Regions from separate parts of the Pseudomonas pergaminensis genome, predicted to be linked through region 1. Evidence: riboswitches for the same ligand, from Rfam matches in the RefSeq annotation. Region 1 holds a riboswitch; each other region holds the start of a gene.

Region 1 (5,439 bases):
AATCCGACAGTGATTTGGGGGGCCGCCGCCACGCGCCATCCATGGCGCGGGGCGGCTAAACCGGCATCCCTGCCGGTTTACCCCCCAAATCCCTGCCGAATTCCGGCCAGCGTGTTTGACGGGGCGCCTAAGATCAAAATCAAAAGCACAGCGGCCTGACAGCCGGCTTGAGTGGTGTAAAGCAAAGGCAAAATCAAACGCGGTCTTGTAGGAGCCGGCTTGCCGGCGATGGTCTTCAACGATGACGCGGGGAATCAGACAAAACGCGGCGGTCTCACGTTTTTCGCCGGCAAGCCGGCTCCTACAGAAAACGAAAAGCGTATCTACGATGCGAAGCGAGTCGCTCTTGATCTGAGGCGCCCCGTCAAACACGCTGGCCGAACGCAGGCTTGAATCCGTGGGTAACCCGGCAGGACGCCGGGTTAGCCGCGCTGGGCCAAGGATGGCCCAGCGCGGCGGCCCACGGATTCAAGCCGGAGTGAGGGCACACCGAGCCTAGGCGAGGTGCCGAGTGTTGGGGCGAAGGCCTTTTGGTTACTTTTGGGCCTTTCCAAAAGTGACCCGCTGTAAGAGCGGAACCATAAGCCGCCGTTACCTAAACAACGGATATGCCCCCAACAACCCAATTGACTCCCCTCCCACCCCCATGCTCTCCTACACATCTTGTTTCGGGTGCCCCTCACAGGGTGAAACGGGAAACCGGTGCGTCATAGCGATATGACCAGTCCGGTGCTGCCCCCGCAACGGTAAGCGAGCGAAGTGTCAGATCCACTGTGCCTCCAAGGCATGGGAAGGCGACGCTTAATAGGCGCAATGCCCCTCGCAAGCCCGGAGACCGGCCCGAAAAAATCAGATAACAAACCCGCGGTGGGCGGGCGCTGTTTAAACCCTGCGTGCCCGGCTCGCGGGGTTTTCATGCGCTCGTTTCACCCTGACACCTGAAAGGGACGCGCCATGTCGATCATCAGCAGCACCTCGCACTCCGCCAGCAGCACCTCGACCCTGAGCCAACGCTTGACCGCCGCCATCGGCGCGTCGATCCTCGGCGCGTGCCTGGTGTACTTCGCCGGTTTCTCGCACATCGAAGCCGTGCACAACGCCGCCCACGATACCCGCCACAGCGCCGCGTTCCCGTGCCACTGAGACCTGCCGACATGATCAAGCGTATCGCGCAAACCGCAGGTTTCACCGGTCTTCTGGCCGCCCTGCTGCTGACCCTGTTGCAAAGCTTCTGGGTCGCCCCGCTGATTCTGCAAGCGGAAACCTACGAACATGCCCCTGCCGCCACCGAAGTGGCCCATGCACACACCGAGGGTGGCGCCGCCCACACCCACGACGCCGAAGCCTGGGAACCCGAAGATGGCTGGCAACGCGTGCTGTCCACCACCGGCGGCAACTTGGTAGTCGCGGTCGGGTTTGCGTTGATGCTGGCCGGCCTGTACACCCTGCGTGCGCCGACCCGTACGGCGCAAGGCCTGCTCTGGGGCCTGGCGGGTTACGCAACCTTTGTGCTGGCGCCAACCTTGGGCCTGCCGCCAGAGCTGCCAGGCACCGCCGCGGCTGACCTGGCGCAACGGCAGATCTGGTGGATCGGCACTGCCGCGTCGACCGCCGCCGGTATCGCGCTGATTGTGTTCGGTCGCAACTGGCTGCTCAAAGCGCTGGGCGTGGCGATCCTGGTGGTGCCGCACATGATCGGTGCTCCACAGCCAGAAGTACACTCGATGCTGGCCCCGGAAGCCCTGGAAGCCCAGTTCAAGATCGCTTCGCAATTGACCAACGTCGCATTCTGGCTGGCCCTGGGCCTGATCAGTGCGTGGCTGTTCCGCCGCAACCGTGACGATCAATACGCGGCATGATCCTGGTGGTCGGCCTGGGCTGCCAGCGCGGTTGTGATGTTCACGCCTTGCAGGCCCTGTTTGATGCGGCCCTCGCCGAGGGCGATATCGAGCGCCAGCGCATCACCGCGCTGGCCAGTATCGATCGCAAACAGGATGAACCAGGCCTGCTGGCGCTGGCCAAAGCACTGGACCTGCCGTTGCAGTGTTTCAGCGCCGAGCAACTGGCGGTTTTCGAAAATCGCCTGAGCCACAAATCCGAGGTGGTTTTTGCCCATACCGGCTGTTACGGCATCGCTGAAAGCGCCGCCTTGGCCCTGGCTGAACACCTCGGTCACGCCCCTGCCCGCCTGCTGATCACCCGCAGAAAAAACGCCCAAGCGACCTTTGCATTGGCGTGCGCCGGCTAAAATCCCGATAATCGCCCGCCCAGATCATGAATAACATTCATGCTCGCCCGTTTTTCGACAGGAATTACCATGACCGTCTACTTCATCGGCGCAGGCCCCGGCGACCCGGAATTGATCACCGTCAAAGGCCAGCGGCTGATCCGCAGTTGCCCGGTGATCATCTACGCCGGTTCACTGGTGCCAGCGGCAGTGCTGGAAGGTCATCAGGCCGAAACCCTGGTCAATAGCGCCGAATTGCATCTGGAGCAGATCATCGACCTGATCACGGCCGCCCACGCAAAAGGGCAGGATGTGGCCCGCGTGCACTCCGGTGACCCGAGCCTGTATGGGGCAATTGGTGAACAGATCCGACACTTGCGCGAACTAGGCATTCCGTTCCAGATCATCCCAGGGGTCACTGCCGTGGCAGCCTGTGCGGCGCTGCTGGAAACGGAATTGACCCTGCCCGACATCGCCCAGAGCGTGATCCTGACCCGCTACGCGGATAAAACCAGCATGCCGGCCGGTGAAGACTTCGACAGCCTGGCCCGGCATGCCACAACCATGGCGATCCACCTGGGGGTCAACCACCTGGATAAAATCGTTGCCGAACTGCTGCCGCACTATGGCGCGGATTGTCCGATTGCCGTGGTGCATCGCGCGACCTGGCCGGATCAGGATTGGGCAGTCGGCACCCTCGATGACATTGCCGAGAAAGTGGCGGCAAAAGGGTTTCGACGTACGGCATTGATTGTGGTGGGTCGGGTGCTGGCCAATGATAGTTTCAGTGAGTCTTCGTTGTATCGGGCCGGGCATGCACACCTCTATCGGCCATGATAAACAACCTCACAAAAGATTCACAAACAACTGATATATATGAATAAAACTATAATTTAAGAGCTGACTTGCGCACGATCGCGGCGTATCTGCTGCCGAATCTGTTGACTGACACGCAGCTATCGCCGGCAAGCCGGCTCCTACAGTTAATCTTCGGCGTTAGATAGACGGCGTAAGACGCTGAATTTTAAGCATAAAAAACGGCGCTCACGGGGCGCCGTTTTTTTGTTTGCAGTGAACATCTTACTCAGTAGTAGGCGTTTTCTTTCTGCGTGTGGTCGGTCACGTCACGTACACCCTTGAGCTCCGGAATGCGCTCAAGCAAGGTGCGCTCGATGCCTTCACGCAAAGTCACGTCCGCCTGGCCACAGCCCTGGCAGCCGCCGCCGAACTTGAGCACGGCAATGCCGTCTTCGACCACGTCGATCAGACTGACCTGACCACCGTGGCTGGCCAGCCCAGGGTTGATCTCGGTTTGCAGGTAATAGTTGATGCGCTCGTTGACCGGGCTGTCAGCGTTGACGTTCGGCACCTTGGCGTTTGGCGCCTTGATGGTCAACTGGCCGCCCATGCGGTCGGTGGCGTAGTCGACCACAGCGTCGTCAAGGAAGGCTTCGCTGAAGGCATCGATGTACGCGGTGAAGCTTTTGAGCCCCAGGGCGGTGTCTTCAGGCTTCTCTTCCCCTGGCTTGCAGTAGGCAATGCACGTCTCAGCGTATTGGGTGCCGGGCTGGGTGATAAAGACGCGGATGCCGATACCTGGGGTGTTCTGCTTGGACAGCAGATCAGCCAGGTAATCGTGGGCGGCGTCTGTAATGGTTATGGCAGTCATGGAAACTCCTCACAGGCTTGCCGGCAGTTTACGCCAAAATATTACGTTGGTACAAAGTCCTAGTATTTTTGTCGGGAAAGGACAATCGGAGCCTCCACGCCAAACCAACGCTTGAGCCTGAGGTATGTACCCTTTTCCAGCCAGTGATAGCTGTAAAAGGCGCCAGATGCGGTCAGTACGATGCAAACAGGCAATATCAAGTAGGGGCTGATTCCAGTGTGTCCGACAACCCATCGTCCAGCACACAGCACCAGGTCGTGGAGCAAATACACCGAATAGGAACAATCACCGAGCATCTTCATAAAGCGAGAGCCTTGAAAGAAAGGCTCCAGCATCACAAAACTCATCACCAACATCGCGCTGGGCACCCCCCACTCCAGCACGCGCGGTATATCGGCCCCCTGGTAAATCGCCGCACAAGCCACCACGATTCCCAACAACGGTAGCCATGCCCTGGCCCGAAACAGGCCGCGGCGGTACAGCATGCCGATCACAACGCCCATCAGGAATTCAAAAACCATGTCCTGACGATAAAAGTCGCTGGTCAAGTCGAGCACAGGACCGATGTAGCACACGAGAAACAGTAGCACCGCCACCACCCACAACCGATATGACGGGGGAACCATTAAGGCGATGGCAAACAGGGCATAGAACAGCATCTCGAAGTTCAGGGTCCAGCCGACATTCAGCAGCGGGTAGACCCCATAGCCCCCTGGGTTTTCAGCGCAGAGAAACAACAGCGACATGAGCGCATGACCCAGTTCGAGATGATCATCTGGAAACATCGAGGGGACGACCGCGATGACTACAGCCGTGACCAGGGTATAGAACCAGTACGCTGGAACTATCCTGGCCACTCGCATCAGTATGAATTGCCTGGGTGTCACTGACTTGTCAGCGGTCGCCAGGAAAATCACAAGGCCGCTGATGACAAAGAATACGTCGACCCCTATACCGCCCTTATCGGCGAACACGAACTCCAGAGGGTTATGTGCCTCATAATCGAAAAACGTCCCCATGAAGTGATGCCCCACCACCACCCACGCCGCCAGCGCCCGTAGCGCCTGTACTGAAATCAACATGATCGGAATACCTGTTCCACTCCCGCAAGATAGATATCCGACCGCTTCAGCACCCGCTCAGAGAGATGACTGGATCACTGCCCTTAGTTATAGGTTTTCATAGCGGTTCATGTCCAATACCCCTTCTTCCACCGGCACGGTTTCGCGGATGTACTGCGATAAATCGTGAAAGTACTGCCAGAACAACGGATGACTGCGTCGCACTCCCCAGCGATCCACAATCTTCTCGAAACGCTTGGCATCCTTGGCCTGCTCCATTTCAGCCACGAACTCAGGCACTTCCTGGGCCGGAATATTGAACATGAAGTTCGGGTAGCTACTCAGCACACCCGGATAAATCGTCACCGTATCCAGCCCTGGCTGGTAGCGGTAAGCCTCACCCAAGAGAAACGCCACATTACTGTGGGCGCGGTTGCGCAACATGCTGTAGACCACGCGTTTGCCGTTGGCGGTTTCAACCC
Region 2 (5,439 bases), 2.1 Mb from region 1:
TGGACAGGTCGAGCCAGTCGGCCTCGGCTATCCCGTACTGAATCGCTGCCTTGCGCAGCCGGCCACCGTGTTCAAGCATAGAATTGCGCCCCCGCACATAGGATCAGCAGCCACAACCATACGCCGCGCTGCACCAGTTGCCAGCCCCGTTCGATGGAATCGGCATCCGCCGCCGGGCCTTCGCCCAATCGCGGACGCTGGTGCACTTCACCGTGATAGATCGCCGCACCACCCAGCTCCACGCCCAGGGCACCTGCACCGGCAGCCATCACAGGGCCGGCGTTGGGGCTGTCCCAGGTCGGGCCCTGGGTGCGCCAGCATTTGAGCGCCAGCCGCGTCTTGCCCAGCAGCGCGTAGGTCAATGCCACAAGACGTGCAGGAATGTAGTTCAGCACATCGTCGATTTTTGCCGCAGCCCAGCCGAAACGCTCGAAGCGTTCGTTGCGATACCCCCACATGGCGTCAAGGGTGTTGCTCAGGCGGTAAAGCACCACGCCCGGCACACCGGCGACCACAAACCAGAAAATCGCGGCGAATACCGCATCGCTGCCGTTTTCCAGCACCGATTCGGTGGCGGCGCGGGCGACTTCGGTGCGGTCCAGCTCGCTGGTCTGGCGGCTGACCAGGTAGCTCACGCGCGTGCGCGCTTCCTCCAGGTCATCGCTGCGAAGGGCCTGGGCCACCGGCATCACATGCTCGCCGAGGCTGCGCATGCCGAGGGCGCAGTACAACGCCAGGATCTCCAGGACCCAGCCGATATACGGCGCCCACGACAAGGCCGTGGCCAGCAGGGTCAACGGCACCACGGCGATAACCCACGCGGTCACACCATGGCTGCGCCAGCCGCGACCACCGCTGTTGAAACGTTGCTCGATGCGCCCGGCAAAATTGCCGAACGCCACCAGCGGATGCCAGCGCCTGGGCTCGCCCAGCAGCGCATCCAGCGCCACGGCAGCGACACACAGCAAGGCCACACTCATTGACTCACTCCCCACACATTCTCATACAACATGTCACTTAATGGCCGAGGCTCGGTCCAGCCTTCGAGCTGCAACATCGGTGCCGGATAGAACTCGTCCACCGGCCCCAGGCACAGTACGGCCAGGGGTTTGGCACCCGGCGGCAAACCCAGCAGGTCGGCCAGCGCCTGGGGTTCGAACAGCGAGACCCAGCCCATGCCCAGGCCTTCGACGCGGGCTGCCAGCCACAGGTTCTGGATCGCGCAGGACAGCGACGCCATGTCCATTTCCGGCAAGGTGCGCCGGCCGAAAATGTGCCGCTCACGGTCATCCATCAACGCCGCCACCAGCACTTCGGCGCAGTCGTGGATGCCTTCGACCTTGAGCTTCATGAACTCATCGGAGCGCTCGCCCAGGGCTTCGGCAGTGCGTATGCGCTCTTGCTCCACCAGTTGTTGAATCTGGCCACGCAAGGCACGGTCGCTGATACGGATAAAACGCCACGGTTGCATCAAGCCAACACTCGGCGCCTGGTGCGCGGCCTGGAGCAGACGGTGCAGCAATTCGGGGGCGACAGTGCCGCCGCTGAAGTGGCGCATGTCGCGGCGTTCGGCAATGGCGCGGTAGACGGCTTGGCGGTCGGCCTCGGGGAAGGCGTTGTCGGTCATGGCCTCTTCGCGGGCAAGTCGAATCGTCGCACCGCCCCTCCCACCGGCTGGTCTGTTAACACTGTCGATGTGGGAGCTGGCTTGCCTGCGATGCCGGCCTCCCGGTGCGGCGCAAACAACGCGGCCACCGCAGCCGGATTCGACGGAAAATAAAAATGCACATAGGACGCGGTCATCCGCCCCTGCCGATACACCGCCTCGGCACCGCGCCCGCCATTGGGGCTCAGGCCACGGGCAATCGGTTGCCACTCGGTGCTGGTCAGGGAGTGATGATAGGTGTGGCCGCGCAGCGTACCTTCCGGCAATTCGACGCTTTGCAGGGCCAGGGCCGCGAGTTTCTTTTGCATCACGGCATCGCCCTGCAACAGGCCAACCAGTTCGGCGCGGGTGCCGTCGACATCGGTCAGCGAGTCGAGCAGGTAGAGCATGCCACCGCACTCGGCGAGCAAGGGTTTGCCGGCCGCGTGGTGGGCACGGATAGCGTCGAGCATCGAGGTGTTTTGCGACAGCGCCTGGTGGTGCAATTCAGGGTAGCCACCAGGCAGATAAAGACTGTCGGCGTCAGGCAATTCGCGGTCATGGATCGGCGAGAAGAAGCTCAATTCGGCGCCCATTGCCCGCAGCAGGTCGAGGCTCGCGCCGTAGGTAAAGGCGAAGGCTTCGTCACGCGCCACGGCGATGCGCACGCCCTTGAGCAATGGCTCGGCGTCGATCACTTGCGGCGCGGCAAAGGTCACCGGTGGCGGCAACGCCACTTCGCAACTGCTGCCCAACGCTTGGGCAGCCGCGTCCAGGCGCGCATCGAGGTCATTCAGTTCGCTGGCCTGCACCAGGCCGAGGTGACGACTGGGTAATTCGATACCGGTCTCGCGGGACAAGGCGCCGTACCAGCGCAGGCCTTCGGTGAGGCTGCCTTCCAGCAATTGCGCATGGCGCAGGGTGCCGACGCGATTGGCCAGTACGCCAGCGAATGGCAAATCCGGCTGATAACGCGCCAAGCCCAGCGCCAAGGCGCCGAACGTCTGCGCCATGGCCGTGCCGTCGATCACACCCAGCACCGGCACGCCGAAGTGTCGGGCCAGGTCGGCGCTGGACGGTGTACCGTCGAACAGGCCCATCACGCCTTCGATCAGGATCAGGTCCGCCTCCCCCGCCGCTTCCCACAGCAGGCGGCGACTTTCCTGTTCGCCGACCATCCACATGTCCAATTGGTAAACCGGCGCACCGCTGGCACGCTCGTGGATCATCGGATCAAGGAAGTCCGGGCCGCATTTGAACACGCGCACCTTGCGCCCCAGGTTGCGGTGCAGCCGCGCCAGTGCGGCGGTGACGGTGGTTTTGCCCTGGCCGGACGCCGGTGCGGCAATCAGGACAGCCGGGCAATGACGGGGCTGATTCAAAGTTCGACGCCCTTCTGTGCCTTGATGCCAGCCTGAAACGCGTGCTTGAGCATGCCCATTTCGGTGACGGTGTCGCCCATTTCGATCAATTCAGGCTTGGCACCCCGACCGGTGACCACCACATGTTGCATCGGCGGGCGGGCTTGCAGGTCGCTGAGAACCTGGTCCAAATCGAGGTAGCCGTGCTTGAGGGCGATGTTCAACTCGTCGAGCACCACCAGGCCGATGGCCGGGTCTTGCAGCAATTCACGGGAAACCGCCCAGGCGGCTTCGGCGGCAGCGATATCGCGCTGGCGGTCCTGGGTCTCCCAAGTGAAACCTTCACCCATCACATGGAAGCGCACTTGCTCGGGGAAGCGGCGGAAGAACAACTCTTCGCCAGTGCTGTTGCGCCCCTTGATGAATTGCACCACGCCGCACTGCATGCCGTGGCCCATGGCCCGGGCCAGCATGCCGAACGCGGAGCTGCTCTTGCCTTTGCCGTTGCCGGTCAATACCAGCAGCAAGCCACATTCGTTGGGGGAGTTGGCGATGCGCTCGTCGATCACGGCTTTTTTGCGCAGCATGCGCGCCAGGTGGCGTTCGTCGCGGTCGGGGGAATCGGTCATGGCAGCTCTCCGTTGGGGCTGGACAAAAACGGCGGGCAGGAAAAAAGATAAAAGACAGCCAAGCATCGCCCACCGTGATGCTGTTGGATGTTTCAGGCCGGTCTCCGGGCTCATGAGTGACGCTTGCTTTTGTCGAGCAGGCAGGCCGACGGCGCGCCTTCCCATATCGCTCTCGATACAGTGGCAAAAGGCGCCGTCTTGACTCATTTACCGTTGCGGGGGCAGCGCCGGAATCGCGGCAGCACTGTGTACAAGTGCGCTCACTCACCGGCTTCCCTGTTTCACTCCGTCGACCCATGGGTCACAGAGCACCTGGAACAAGCGGCGAAGGTTAGTGGGTTGGGGGTGGAGCGTCAATTAAAGCTGGCCTTGCACTTGAACCATCGCACTGCCGCCCTCCTCTACCCTTACAGGTATCAAGGAGAACACCATGCATAAAACCAGACTCGCCCTACTCATCATGATCGCCGGCACCCTCGCCGCCTGTGGTGAGAGCTCCACCCTCCAGGTCTCCGACGGCACCGGCCCCTCGCCCAAGCTGCCGGAACCGAACAAGACGCTGATCCCCACCGTGAATATCGCGCCGGCCATCGGCTGGCCCGAAGGCGCGAAGCCCACCGCCGCCGCTGGCACCCAGGTGGCGGCCTTTGCCGACGGCCTGGACCACCCGCGCTGGCTGTATGTGCTGCCCAATGGTGACGTGCTGGTGGCGGAAACCAACGCGCCGCCCAAGCCGGATGACGCCAAAGGCATTCGTGGCTGGGTCATGGAAAAAGTCATGGGCCGCGCCGGTGCCGGTGTGCCAAGCCCGAATCGCATCACGTTGCTGCGTGACGCCGACCACGATGGCGTCGCGGAAACCCGCACAGTGTTCCTCGAAAATCTCAGTTCACCGTTTGGCATGGCGCTGGTCGGCAACGACCTGTACGTGGCCGACTCGGACAAGTTGCTGCGCTTTCCCTATCAACCGGGTGAAACCGCGATCAAGCAAGCCGGCACCAAGGTCGTCGACCTGCCGGGCGGCAGCATCAACCACCACTGGACCAAGAACGTGGTGGCCAGCAAGGACGGCAGCAAGCTGTACGTCAGCGTCGGCTCCAACAGCAATGTGGGGGAAAACGGCCTCGAAGCGGAAGAGGGTCGGGCAGCGATCTGGGAAGTAGACCGCGCCAGCGGCGAGCACCGCATCTTCGCCTCCGGCCTGCGCAACCCCAACGGCATGGCCTGGGAACCCCAGAGCGGCAAGCTGTGGACGGCGGTGAATGAGCGTGACGAGATCGGCAGCGACCTGGTGCCGGACTACATCACCTCGGTCAAGGATGGCGCCTTCTATGGTTGGCCATTCAGCTACTACGGCCAGCATGTCGATGTGCGCGTTTCACCGCAGAACCTGGACCTGGTGGCCAAGGCAATTGCACCCGACTACGCAGTAGGCCCGCACACGGCGTCCTTGGGGCTGACGTTTGCCGAGGGCAGCAAACTCCCGGCGCAGTTCAGCAACGGCGCATTTATCGGCCAGCATGGTTCGTGGAATCGCAAGCCGCACAGTGGCTACAAGGTGATCTTTGTGCCGTTCGAGGGCGGGCAACCCAAAGGACAGCCGGTCGACGTGCTGACGGGGTTCCTCGACAAGGATGAGAAAGCCATGGGCCGGCCGGTGGGCGTGGTGATTGATCAGCAAGGGGATTTGCTGGTGGCCGATGATGTGGGGAACAAGGTGTGGCGCGTGTCGGCCGCTAAATAAACGGTAGGAGCCGGCTTGCCGGCGATGGCGGCATAAAGGGCCTCATCGCCGGCAAGCCGG
Region 3 (5,439 bases), 1.8 Mb from region 1:
AGCGCACCGCCCAACGCACTCGCCGGCAGCAGGCGTGAATGCCCGGTGCCGAGCAGCAAGCGCACGGCGTGGGGAATCACCAGCCCGACAAAGCCGATGGAGCCGACAATCGACACCATCACCGCCGTCACCAGGGCCGCGCATCCCACCAGCACAAATTGCACGCGGCGCACCGGGATACCAAGGGACGCCGCCGAGTCGCTGCCGAAGGTAAACGCATCCAGCGCCCGCCGGTGCCACAGGCACACGGCCAACCCAGCGACCGCTACCGGCACCGCCAGCCACACCGAGGGCCAGCGCACGCCGCTGAGGTTGCCCAGCAGCCAGAACATGATGCCGCGCGCCTGTTCGGAACTGGCCGACTTGGTGATCAGAAACGCGGTGAGTGCATTGAACAGCTGCGAGCCGGCAATGCCGGCGAGGATGATCTGGCCGGTGCCACTGGCCGAACCACTGGCACGCGCCAATAGGATCACCAGCGCAAATGCCGCCATCGCGCCGACGAAAGCGCCGGCCGATAACGAAATCAAGCCACCGCCCACGCCCATCAACGCCACCAACACCGCGCCAGTCGAAGCGCCAGCGCTGATGCCCAGCAGGTACGGATCGGCCAGCGGGTTGCGCAACAGCGATTGCAGGATCACCCCGCAGGTGGCCAGCCCCGCACCGCACGCGGCTGCGACCAGGGCACGGGTGAGGCGGTAATTCCACACCACGCCTTCGTCGATGGGGTCGAGCACGTAGCCGGCCGCCCACAGTTTGTTGGCGAGTACCTGGAGCACCACGTGCGGCGAGATGGCGGTTTCACCGATGGCCACGCCGGCCAGTACGGCGGCCAGGAGCAGGGCCAGGGCGAGTAGGGTGCGCATCATTTCGGCAGGTCGTAGCCGTCGATGGCCGTGGCCAGTTGTTCAAGACCGTCGAACATGCGGATGCTGGCCTGCAATGCCAGGGCGTCGAGGATGATGATACGGTTGTTTTTCACCGCATCCATGTTGCGCGTCACCGGGTCGCTGCGCAAAAACGCCAGTTTCTTTTCATGGTCGTCGGCGGGGTAGCGGCGGCGGTCCATGCGCGCGATCACCAGGAAGGTCGGGTTGGCCTTGGCAATGGTTTCCCAGCCGACGGCGGGCCACTCTTCATCGGACTGCACCACGTTGGACAGGCCGAGGGTTTGCAGCATGAATTCGGGAATGCCTTTATGGCCGGCCACGTACGGGTCGCTGGCCATCTCCGAACTGGAGAACCACACCAGCGCGCTGGCCTGCTTGAGGCCTTTGCCTTGCACGGTGGCGACGGACCTGGCCAGGCGTGCCTTGAGCTCATCGTTCAACTGCTGGCCGCGATCCTGAACGTCGAAAATCTGCGCCAGTTGGCTGATGCTCTTATAGATAGTCTCGATACGGAACGGCTCCAGCCGCGTGCCGTCGGCGCCCACCAAGTTGTCCTTGCCTTCACAGTCGGAGGGCAGCAGGTAGGTGGGGATCTTCAGTTCATGGAATTGCTCGCGGGTGCCGACCACGCCTTGCGGCCCGACCACCCATTCCAGCTCGGCGGCCACCAGTTGCGGGCGCTTGGCGATCACGGCTTCGAAGCTCGGCTCGTTGTTGGCCAGGCGCTCGATGCGGTCGTTCTGCGTTTTGTATTGCGGCAACACACTGTTGAACCACAGCGAGGTGCCGACCACTTTGTCGCCCACGCCCAAGGCATACAGCATCTCGGTGGCGGCTTGGCCGATGGTCACACTACGGGCGGGGGCTTGTTGGAAGCTGAGGCTGCTGCCGCAGTTTTCCACGGTCAGCGGGTAGTGGGTGGGCGCGGCGTGGGCCAGGGCACAGCAGCCAATGCCGGTGAGCAGGGCGGTAACGCGTGGCAGCATGGGGCTATCTCCGAATGAACCGTACGTGGAACTGGGGAGGTACGGTTCGGAAACACACCCTCGAGCGCTGTGGTAGAGACAGGCAAGAATGTCCTTCCCGGACACCCCGCCGGTTAGTGATTGAGCATGAGCCGGCAGGTCTCCTGACTGATGCGTCGTCGCCACGCTCCGGCCTTCCCGGACAAGGTCCAGTGGCATCGAGGAGCAGGCTCAGCACCTACAGTTGCGGGGGCAGTTCCGATTGGCGCGCAGGTACCGCGCTTCGAATTCCCTATTAGTCCCGTTTGGGAACCGGTGCGGTATGGTAGTCGATCGCGAGGTTGAACGGGAGGCCGAAAAGCCAGTGGTAGCTCTTTGACGGTGGGGCTCCTATGATGCGCAGCCAATGGATCGCTTTATCACAAGGAATACACAGTGAAATCTTTCATCGCGCTCGTCCTCGTCGCCACGCTCGCCGGTTGTGCCACCCAGGGTAAATCTGAAAAGCAGATTTTTGATGAGGCCACCACCGCTTATGTCAAATCGATGCCGGCCGGGTCGGAACAGCTCCGTTTGCACACGACGAGCATCCCCAAGAGCGGTATGTTCGGCGATACCTTGGCGATTTCCATGGCCGGTGAGCAGAACGCTGCGCAACTGCGGGGAGAGCTGCTCAATGCCAAGCGCTTGGGCGATGGGTTCTTTTTGATTATCGGTGCCAGTACGCCGGTTGATGTTGCCGTGATTGGCAAGGCGGTTGAAGGGCAGGATTTGAAGGGCATGCAGATTTATTACTCGGGCACCGATGCGCAGAAGGATAAAGTGCGTACGGCGGTTGAGAAGACCCAGGCGCAGTTTCATTACATCAATGCGCAATGAGGGGCGGCCAACGGGCGCAGGTATCGACACCACGCTGGGTACGGCGCTGGCGGCTTGACGGCCGGGCGCAACCTTACTGTTAACCGCCGCGATCCAGAGTGTGGGAGCTGACTTGCTCGCGAAGGCGGCCTAACTGCCGACCACTCTTTTACTGTTGCCCCGCGATCTAAATGTGGGAGCTGGCTTGCCTGCGAAAGCGGCCTGACAGCCGACCACAAACTAACTGTCGCCCCGCGATCCAAAAATGTAGGAGCTGGCTTGCCTGCGAAGACGACCTGACAGACGACCACACTCTAACTGTCCCCCCGCGATCCAAAAATGTGGGAGCTGGCTTGCCTGCGAAAGCGGCCTGACAGCCGACCACAATCTAACTGCCACCCCACGATCCAAATGTGGGAGCTGGCTTGCCTGCGAAGACGGCCTAACAGCCGACCACGCTCTAACTGCCACCCCACGATCCAAATGTGGGAGCTGGCTTGCCTGCGAAAGCGGCCTGACAGCCGACCACACTCTAACTGTCACCCCACGATCCAAATGTGGGAGCTGGCTTGCCTGCGAAGGCGGCCTGACAGCCGACCTAGATGTTGGATCTTACCGGGTACATATCCGTTATTTAGGTAAGGGCTGCTATGGGTTCCGTCCTTACGGCGGGTCACTTTGGAAAAGAGCCCCAAAGTAACCAAAGGGCTCTTGCCCCAACACTCGGCACCTCGCCTAGGCTCGGTGTGCCCGTAATCCGACAGGTATTTGGGGGGCCGCCGCCACGCGCCATCCATGGCGCGGGGCGGCTAAACCGGCATCCCTGCCGGTTTACCCCCCAAATCCCTGTCGAATTCCGGCCAGCGTGTTTGACGGGGCGCCTGAGATCAAAAGCAGGATCAAGAGCAAGAGCAAGAGCGGCTCGCTTCGCATCGTGGTTGGTGTTGGGTGTGACGCCGTTCAACATGTGAAGCCTCGGTCAGAGACGAATGTCCTCTGGACCTTGTATCAGCGCTTCAATGCGCGTGCCGGTGGCGCGTTCTTCGTTGCTGAAACCGTCGTAGTCGGCCAGGTTGGCGAAGCGGATGCCGGTCAGGCGTTCTATCTGGATCACGCTGCGCTGGTAGGTCCTGAGTTGGCCGAACACCAGGTCGAGTTGGCCCAGTTCGCGGCTCTGATCGATCATGTAGGCACTGGCCGAAGGCTTGCCGTCATCGCTGAGGTAGGCGACGACTTTCCAGAATGCCTTGGGGATCTGCACGCCTCGGTACACACGGTCGTCGTCGGCGAACACCGGGCCGCTGAACACGGTGGCCCGGGCTTTCCAGCGTTGGGTGTTGTCGAGGATGTAGTCTTCGAGCTCCAGCCAGGTCTTCTGGTTGAACCCGCTCATCTGCGGCGAACAGTTGGTGAAATGGAAGGTGTCGAGGTTGGCGGTTTGCGCCGTGTCGCCCCAGTTGGGGTCTTGGCGGCGGACCAGGTGGCCGCGGTCCAGGCCATTGCTGGCATAGAGCGCTTCGCCCACCTGTGCGTCCGTGGGCAAGCGGCCGTCATAGGCCCAGGTGTCGTTGCTGCGGATGATGTCTACGTGCTGGCCGCCGTCGATGTTGACGCCCACGTACAGTGCGAGGCGCTTCGCGCGTGACATCGTGATTGAGAAGTGCGTGTAGTCCAGGCGTTTCTGTGTATCAGCCGCCAAGGCCTCCTCGACCGTGGGCCAGGGCACCGCGAAGCTGCCGAGAAAGTCGTCAGCGTAACCGCGCCGGTCCTTCAAGTCTTTGGCCGGTGTGACGCGGGGTGTCGCCGCTCGCGCCGCCAGTAACGTGGGGCTTGGTGCGATCAATGGGCGCAGGTCGGCGAGCCGGGGACGGTACGAAAGGTCGATTTTGGTTTTACGTGCGGGCATCGGTAAGTCCTCCTTGGATAAACACGACTGCAACATACGTTAATGACAATTGATGATGCGCGTTAGCCCCCTGGGTCTATCCTGAATCGATTACTCGGACGTTGTCACATGCCAAATGGAGCCAGCCAATGTGTGTTCGTCAGCAGCATCGCAATCCGATTTTCTGCCTCATCCCGCCCTATATGCTCGACCAGATCGCGCGCAACGGCGACAAGGCGCAACGGGAGGTCGCGCTGCGCACCCGCGCCAAGGACAGCACGTTCCGCTCGTTGCGCATGGTCGTCGTACCGGCCCAAGGCCCGGCGCGCATGGCCCTGGCCATGGGCGCCGGCAAGCGTCGCTCGATCTACAGCGCCGCAGGTACCGATAGCCTGCCCGGCACGCTGATCCGTGGCGAAGGGCAGCCTGCCAGCGGTGATGCGGCGGTGGACGAGGCCTATGATGGCTTGGGCGCCACCTTCGATTTTTTCGACGAGGTCTTTGACCGCAACTCCATCGACGATGCCGGCATGGCATTGGACGCCACCGTGCATTTTGGCCAGAACTACAACAACGCGTTCTGGAACTCGACCCAGATGGTGTTCGGGGATGGAGACGCGCAGTTGTTCAACCGCTTCACGGTGGCCCTCGACGTGATTGGCCATGAGTTGGCCCATGGCGTCACCGAAGACGAGGCCAAGCTGATGTATTTCAACCAGTCCGGGGCGTTGAACGAGTCGCTGTCGGACGTGTTCGGTTCGCTGATCAAGCAATACGCGTTGAAGCAAAGCGCGGAAGACGCCGATTGGCTGATCGGCAAAGGGCTGTTCACCAAGAA

The links. Region 1 has a riboswitch for cobalamin ahead of KUA23_RS12540 (CbtB domain-containing protein). Riboswitches for the same ligand answer to the same signal wherever they lie in the genome.
Region 2: linked by a shared signal. The riboswitch ahead of cobO (cob(I)yrinic acid a,c-diamide adenosyltransferase) and the one ahead of KUA23_RS12540 (CbtB domain-containing protein) in region 1 are both predicted to bind cobalamin.
Region 3: linked by a shared signal. The riboswitch ahead of KUA23_RS20540 (ABC transporter substrate-binding protein) and the one ahead of KUA23_RS12540 (CbtB domain-containing protein) in region 1 are both predicted to bind cobalamin.

What each region holds. Positions count from the first base shown of each region.
Region 1 covers NZ_CP078013.2:2,752,711-2,758,149, reverse strand. The annotation lists cobalamin riboswitch at 654-858, shown strand; gene KUA23_RS12540 (CbtB domain-containing protein) at 955-1,143, shown strand; gene KUA23_RS12535 (CbtA family protein) at 1,155-1,859, shown strand; gene KUA23_RS12530 (cobalamin biosynthesis protein) at 1,856-2,248, shown strand; gene cobM (precorrin-4 C(11)-methyltransferase) at 2,318-3,064, shown strand; gene nfuA (Fe-S biogenesis protein NfuA) at 3,312-3,896, opposite strand; gene KUA23_RS12515 (acyltransferase family protein) at 3,956-4,978, opposite strand; gene KUA23_RS12510 (fatty acid cis/trans isomerase) at 5,066-5,439, opposite strand, start outside.
Region 2 covers NZ_CP078013.2:4,855,765-4,861,203, forward strand. The annotation lists gene cobD (threonine-phosphate decarboxylase CobD) at 1-79, opposite strand, end outside; gene cbiB (adenosylcobinamide-phosphate synthase CbiB) at 72-980, opposite strand; gene bluB (5,6-dimethylbenzimidazole synthase) at 977-1,627, opposite strand; gene KUA23_RS21960 (cobyrinic acid a,c-diamide synthase CobB) at 1,624-3,027, opposite strand; gene cobO (cob(I)yrinic acid a,c-diamide adenosyltransferase) at 3,024-3,635, opposite strand; cobalamin riboswitch at 3,714-3,966, opposite strand; gene KUA23_RS21970 (PQQ-dependent sugar dehydrogenase) at 4,066-5,379, shown strand.
Region 3 covers NZ_CP078013.2:4,549,248-4,554,686, reverse strand. The annotation lists gene KUA23_RS20545 (FecCD family ABC transporter permease) at 1-872, opposite strand, end outside; gene KUA23_RS20540 (ABC transporter substrate-binding protein) at 869-1,879, opposite strand; cobalamin riboswitch at 1,996-2,190, opposite strand; gene KUA23_RS20535 (hypothetical protein) at 2,294-2,737, shown strand; gene KUA23_RS20530 (DNA/RNA non-specific endonuclease) at 3,696-4,622, opposite strand; gene KUA23_RS20525 (M4 family metallopeptidase) at 4,751-5,439, shown strand, end outside.